Natranaerobius thermophilus JW/NM-WN-LF: one gene and its partner. The protein of the gene in region 2 interacts with the protein of the main gene of each other region in a pairwise test. Links are inferred from orthologs where the notes say so. Each region holds a gene or a part of one and is shown on either strand. Other genes may lie near its edges. The genes, in order: rplK and prmA.

Evidence for each region.
Region 1: the proteins of prmA (region 2) and rplK interact in binary tests that used the Escherichia coli proteins (3 or more experiments, as listed by UniProt). The link is inferred for Natranaerobius thermophilus JW/NM-WN-LF from one-to-one orthologs.

The regions. Positions count from the first base shown.
Region 1 is NC_010718.1:202,099-205,322, forward strand. Bases 153-3,048 are described here. They hold rplK (50S ribosomal protein L11), read left to right. Parts: upstream 153-1,335; coding sequence 1,336-1,761; downstream 1,762-3,048. Other genes in these bases: rpmG (50S ribosomal protein L33), read left to right, coding at 245-394; secE (preprotein translocase subunit SecE), read left to right, coding at 500-691; nusG (transcription termination/antitermination protein NusG), read left to right, coding at 736-1,260; rplA (50S ribosomal protein L1), read left to right, coding at 1,890-2,591; rplJ (50S ribosomal protein L10), read left to right, coding at 2,830-3,048. In the rest of the region: tuf (elongation factor Tu), read left to right, coding at 1-97; more of rplJ, read left to right, coding at 3,049-3,224. UniProt on the Escherichia coli protein: Forms part of the ribosomal stalk which helps the ribosome interact with GTP-bound translation factors.
Region 2 is NC_010718.1:1,256,403-1,259,729, reverse strand. The notes cover bases 309-3,307. They hold prmA (50S ribosomal protein L11 methyltransferase), read right to left. Parts: upstream 2,296-3,307; coding sequence 1,321-2,295; downstream 309-1,320. Other genes in these bases: dnaJ (molecular chaperone DnaJ), read right to left, coding at 2,288-3,307; NTHER_RS06000 (16S rRNA (uracil(1498)-N(3))-methyltransferase), read right to left, coding at 504-1,304; mtaB (tRNA (N(6)-L-threonylcarbamoyladenosine(37)-C(2))-methylthiotransferase MtaB), read right to left, coding at 309-525. Outside these bases: more of mtaB, read right to left, coding at 1-308; more of dnaJ, read right to left, coding at 3,308-3,327. UniProt on the Escherichia coli protein: Methylates ribosomal protein L11.

The DNA of each region.
Region 1 (3,224 bases), 1.1 Mb from region 2 along the record:
GATTACGCCTATAGCTATAGAAGAAGGATTGAGATTCGCTATTCGTGAAGGTGGCAAAACAGTAGGTGCTGGTGTTGTTACTGGCATCATTGAGTAGGGAGTAGCATAGCCAGGGCTTAGTCCCTGGCTTTTTTGATACATTTTTATATATAATTTAAGATGTTGACATTGACTATATGTTGTGATAGATTTTTAGAAGTGACAAATTGACTGAGACGAGTGCACAAGCGGGAGGTGCGAAAAAATGCGGGAAAAAATCACTCTTGAATGCACAGAATGCAAACAGAGGAATTACAAAAGTTTTAAAAATAAACAAAACGACAGAGATAGAATTGAACTCAAGAAATATTGTAAATTTTGTAACAGACACACTTTACACAAAGAAAGTAAGTAACAAAGAAAGTAAGTACAAAGAAAGTGCTTGACTAACTAACAATTAACAAAAGAGTATAGTAATTTGAAATTAAGTGAAAACTTCACTTTAAAAGGTGGGTAAGGTATGGGCTTAATTCGCAAGGCGCTTAAATTTTTAAGAGAGACGAAGATAGAATTGAAAAAAGTCAATTGGCCTAATAGGCAACAGTTAATAACTTATACAGGCGTTGTACTGATGACTGTTGCTATAGTTGGAGTTTATTTCTGGATTCTTGACACTGCCTTTATAGGTATTATCCAATTGATGATTCAATAAACTTATAACAGGAGGGAAAGGATCTCGTAGATCCTCGAGGTATTATGGAAAAACAATGGTTTGTGGTTCATACTTATTCGGGTTATGAAAACAAAGTAAAAACGAACCTGGAAAAACGCGTGGCTTCTATGGGTATGGATGATAAGATCTTTCGTATTGTTGTGCCTACTGAAACGCAGATAAATATTAAAGATGGGCGTCGACAAGAGAAAGAAAAGAAGGTTTTTCCGGGATATGTGATAGTAGAAATGGTTATGGATGAAGATTCCTGGTATGTAGTGAGGAACACTCCAGGAGTCACAGGTTTCGTGGGTTCAGGAGCCAAACCTGTTCCCCTTAATGAAGATGAAGTAGCTAGTATTATGAAGCAAATGGGTTATGAAGAGCCCAAAAAAGAAGTTGATTTGGAAGCTGGCCAAGAAGTTAAAATCCTAGAAGGTCCTTTTGAGAATTTCAGTGGACAAATCGAAGAAGTATATCCGGACAAGGAAAAAGTTAAAGTCACTGTTTCCATGTTTGGGAGAGAAACTCCTGTTGAATTGGATTTTGAACAAGTTGAAAAAGTGTAACAGTTATATGTGTATATAGTTAAGTTGACTTATTTAGAATTTTTAGTTTAAGTTTTGAAATAGGAGGTGTGGATAATGGCCAAAAAAGTTGCTCAGGTTATTAAGCTTCAGATTCCAGCCGGCAAAGCAACGCCTGCTCCCCCTGTTGGCCCCGCTTTAGGCCAGCATGGTGTCAATATAATGTCATTTTGTAAAGAATTTAATGAACAAACTGCTAATCAAGAAGGCATGCTAATACCGGTGGAAATCACTGTATATGAAGACCGATCTTTTACCTTTATCACTAAAACGCCACCAGCTGCTGTATTGTTGAAAAAGGCTGCTGGGATTGACAAAGCCAGTGGTGAACCTAACAAAAATAAGGTTGCAACTGTAGGTAAAGATAAAGTGAAAGAGATTGCTGAGCTGAAGATGCAAGATATGAATGCTTCTGACTTGGACGCAGCCATGAAAATGGTTGAAGGTACTGCCAGAAGCATGGGTATTATTGTTGAAGGATAAGTAAAAGCGAGCTCATAATCTTGCGAGCTAATAATTTTGATCATATAAAATTTTTTGATCTTTTTAATCCAAGACGAGTTTAAATATGTGGGAGGGAATTTCCCGCTAAACCACAAGGAGGTATTACAATGGCAAAAGCAAAAAGCAAAAAATATTTAGAAGCACTTGAGAAAATTGACAGGGAAAAGCTTTATGACCCAGAAGAAGCCCTTGAACTTGTTAAAGAAACAGGAGTAGCCAATTTTGATGAAACTGTGGAAGTTGCATGTAGGCTCGGTGTTAATCCTAAATACAACGATCAACAAGTAAGAGGGGCATTAGTTTTGCCTAATGGAACAGGTAAAACCGCCAAAGTAGTTGTATTTGCCAAGGGTGATAAAGCTAAAGAGGCAGAAGATGCAGGTGCAGATATAGTTGGAGCAGAAGAGTTAGTAAACAAAATCGAAGGAGGATTCCTTGATTTTGATGTAGCTATTGCTACTCCAGACATGATGAGCATGGTAGGGAAACTAGGTCGTGTACTAGGACCTAAAGGTTTGATGCCTAACCCCAAGGCTGGAACTGTTACCAATGATATTAGTAAAGCTGTTGAAGAAGCTAAAGCAGGTAAAGTTGAATTCCGTGTTGATAGATCAGGAAACGTGCACGTTCCAATAGGGAAAGAGTCTTTCGAAGCAGATAAATTGAAGGAGAACTTTGATGCTTTGATGGATGCTATTTTGAAGGCACGCCCTGCGGCAGCAAAAGGACAGTATTTAAGAGGGGTGGCTGTTTCTACAACCATGGGACCCGGTATAAAAATCAATAATCAAAAAGTGACTCAGAAGTAGTTGCAATTTGTACCCCTGTGTGTTAGTATGTCTGTGATTAAACAATAGCATAAAATCCGTCTGCTAACCGTAGACAGTAGGTGCCTTTACAGGCTTAATAACCTACCGAGGTTAGAGAGCGACATGGGTGAAATGTATTCAATATTAGCTTATACTTAAGCTAAACTATGTCTATTCGCCTGTAAGGTCTCTACCTGTCTCGGTTGAGACCTTTTTTTGTTTTAAAGTAGCGTGGGAGGTGAAAACTTTGAAAAAGACTCGCCAGGAAAAAGAACGCATGGTTGAAGAATTAACGGAAAAGCTATCCCAGGCCGAAAGTGCTGTACTAGTTGATTATCGAGGCCTAGATGTAGCTCAAATGAATGAACTGCGAAGACAGCTAGGAGATTCAAATGTGGATTTTAAAGTTGTTAAAAACACTTTAACAAGCATTGCTGCTGAAAATGCCGGAATTGATGAAATAAATCAATACCTAGAAGGTCCAGTGGGGATAGCCTTTGGTTATGATGACCCTGTTGTACCAGCTAAAATTCTAAATGATTTCTCTAAGGAAAATGAGGAATTAGAATTTAAAGCTGCAATTTTGGGCGAAAGTGTAGTTGGAGAAGAAAAAGTAAAGAATTTAGCCAAGCT
Region 2 (3,327 bases):
AGGGATAATACAATAAGAACAAAATTGGTCACAACCTTCTTGTATTTTTAAGAAATGTCTTGTTCTATCATGTTTTTTAAAGTTTTTGATCTTTAAGTTTTCAAATTCTCCCTTTGGTCTTGAGTCATGTAGATGTATAGCTCCCTGCCAGATGTTTTCCTTAGATAAAGCCTGCTCTACCAGTTCAACTAAACCTGATCTATCTTCAATTCCATGGACAATATCCACGCCTTCTAAAGCTTTAACTGTTTGAGGATCAGTCTGAGGATAACAGCCAGTAACCGCTATAACACAATTTGGGTTTCGCCTCTTGAGTTTTCTGATATGCTGTCGAGCCTTGCGATCGGCTAAATGTGTAACTGTACATGTGTTAATAATAGCCACATCAATATTATCCAATTCCTGAGGATTCCAATCACTTATCTCAAATCCCCTGTCCTGGAATAATTCTTTCAGGGCTTCTGAATCATACTGATTAACTTTACATCCAAAAGTAATGAATTTCACCCTTGGTACGTCTGACATTGCTCAGTTCCTCCCAAATCTGCTAATTCGTATAGAATTGCTGAGACGGCAACTATACCTGCAGTTTCAGCTCTTAGTATTCTAGGACCCATACTCACAGAAGAAAAACCTTGTTCCCGAGCTAAATCCACTTCATTATGGGAAAAACCCCCTTCTGGCCCTATCAATATTATAGCAGAAGACGGTGGAGTCTCGATAGTTTTCAGGACCTTTTTTAAGGGGGTGTTTTCTTGTTCATGACACATTATTTTTAATCTCGAACCATTATTGTTCGAATTCTCATTGTTATTTTTTAGATACTTTTCAAAATTGACGGGGTAATGAATTAGAGGTAGTACTTGCCTCTGACATTGCTCTGCAGCGTTTTTAACTATTTCTCGCCAGCGAGTTAGCTTTTTGGAGACTTTTTTGTCTGATTTATTTAATAAATTCACTTCTGTACGTTGACTTATCAGGGGATAAAATTCAGTCGCTCCCAATTCGGTACCTTTTTGGAGTACAAATTCAAAGTTGTCTTTTTTAATCAATGATTGGGCCAAGGTTATTCGTATAGGCGCTTCTTTATTATCAATTAATGGTTCTTCTAATTCAAATTCAATTTGGCCTTCTCCTAATCTATTTATAAAACTAAAACAGGCTCCTCCTTTACCATCTAGCAAAATTACTCGATCACCAATTTTCAAACGTAACACACGTGTCAAATAGTGGTAATCTTCTCGGGAACCTGTTATTTTCTGGCCTGCACTAACTTCAGTTAATGAATTTTCTTCTAAAAAAATTCTTGGTATTTGACCACTAATTGCGAACCACCAGGGCTATCCACTCCCCTGAGGTTTCCTCTGCAACAATTTCCATACCATGACTATTAAATTCATCAATAACAGCTTCTTTTTTGTTTACAGCAATACCCGATCCAATGAAAATTGCATTTTCCTTCATCATATATTTTATATTTGGTACTAAAGAAATAATTATATCCGAAATCAAATTACCGACAACTACATCTGCCTTTTCTTCAACTACTTGTTTTTTAACATCTCCCCGTTTAATGTCTATTAAATCTCTAACTTCATTCAAGTTAGCATTTTGACCAGCTACCCTACAGGCTACCGAATCAATATCATAAGCAAAAACTTTTTCAACTCCTAACTTAGCAGCAGCTATTGACAGAATCCCTGAACCACATCCTAAGTCAATAACTTTTTCATTTCCCTGTAGATATTGTTTTAAAAAGGAAATACACATAATAGTAGTGGGATGAGTTCCCGTCCCAAAAGCCATTCCTGGATCCAACCAAATTGTAGTTTGCTCATTATTATCCGGGGAAGTCCAAGTGGGCCGGACAGTAATTCCATTAACGTTTACAGGTTGATAGTACTCTTTCCACGCTTCCGACCAATCGTCTTCATCTACTTTACTAACATTGAGATCATTAGCAGAGACATTCAAACCATAATTCTCCATGTCACTGATTCTTTCTCTAATAGTACTTAGTTTGTTAGATAGTTCTTCATCCCAGGGTAAATATGCCATAACATATACTCTGTCAATCAAACTGTGTTCCGCATGTTTTTCTAACTTTTGTGGGTCTTGCCATAACTCATCTTCATCTAATTGGGGTACTATTTTGGGATCTTTAATTACAACTCCACCTGCTCCCGATTCGTGAAATAAATTAGAAACAGCTTCCATGGCTTCCCTCTCTGTGGTGAGTGTCAATTCGGCCCACTTCATGTTCTCGCCCCTTTTCATTATTTTGGAATCATTCATTTCCTCCCAGGGCTTTTTTAACCCTGTTTAAAAAACTTTCGTCAGATGAGATGTTTTTCCCCATAGATAAGGCCAACTCTCTGACAAGTTGTTTTTGCTTTTGTGTAAGTTTTTTAGGAATATCTACATTTACTATGACGATTTGATCTCCTCGTCCTTTTCGTTTGAAATGTGGTACTCCTTTTCCTTTTAAAGTGAACTCAGTTTTCGGTTGTGTGCCTGCGGGAATCTTTAATTTTGACTTGCCATCTAAAGTAGGAACTTCAATTTCAGTTCCCAAAATAGCTTCAACAAAACTCACATTTATTTCAGAATAAACAGTGGTACCATCACGTTTAAAAGTATCATGAGGTTTAACAGAAATATCTACATACAAGTCACCTGGGGGGCCACCATAAGTTCCAGCTTGGCCTTCCCCTCTTACTCTCAATCTGGTACCATTATCAACTCCCTCAGGAATGTTCAACTTAACCTTCCTACGTCTTACGACTTTACCTTCTCCTTGACACTCAGGACAGTGTTCTTTGATTACAGTTCCTTCACCACCACATCTACTACAAGTAGCTACATTAACAAACCTTCCAAAAGGAGTTTCTTTGACCTGGCGCATCTCGCCACTACCATTACAAGCTGAACAAGTTTCCGGTTGAGTTCCTGGTTTAGCTCCTGATCCATCACATTTCTCACAGTTTTCTGTCCGTGGAATCCGAACTTCCTTTTCAGCACCGAAAACAGCTTCTTCAAATTCAATTTCCAGTTTATATCTTAAATCCGAACCTTTACGAGGGCGGCGTCGTCTTTCGCCGCCTGAAAAACCGCCCCCAAAAAAGGCATCAAAAATATCTTCAAAGCCACCAAAACCACCAAAATCTTGGCCGCCAAAGCCACCATATTGCTGGTGCCCATCACCATTGACTCCGGCGTGGCCGAATTGATCATAGCGTGTACGCTTTTGTTCATCACCGAGGACTTCATAAGCCTCTTGAATTTCTTTAAATTTATCTTCTGCTTGTTCATCATCTTGATTAACAT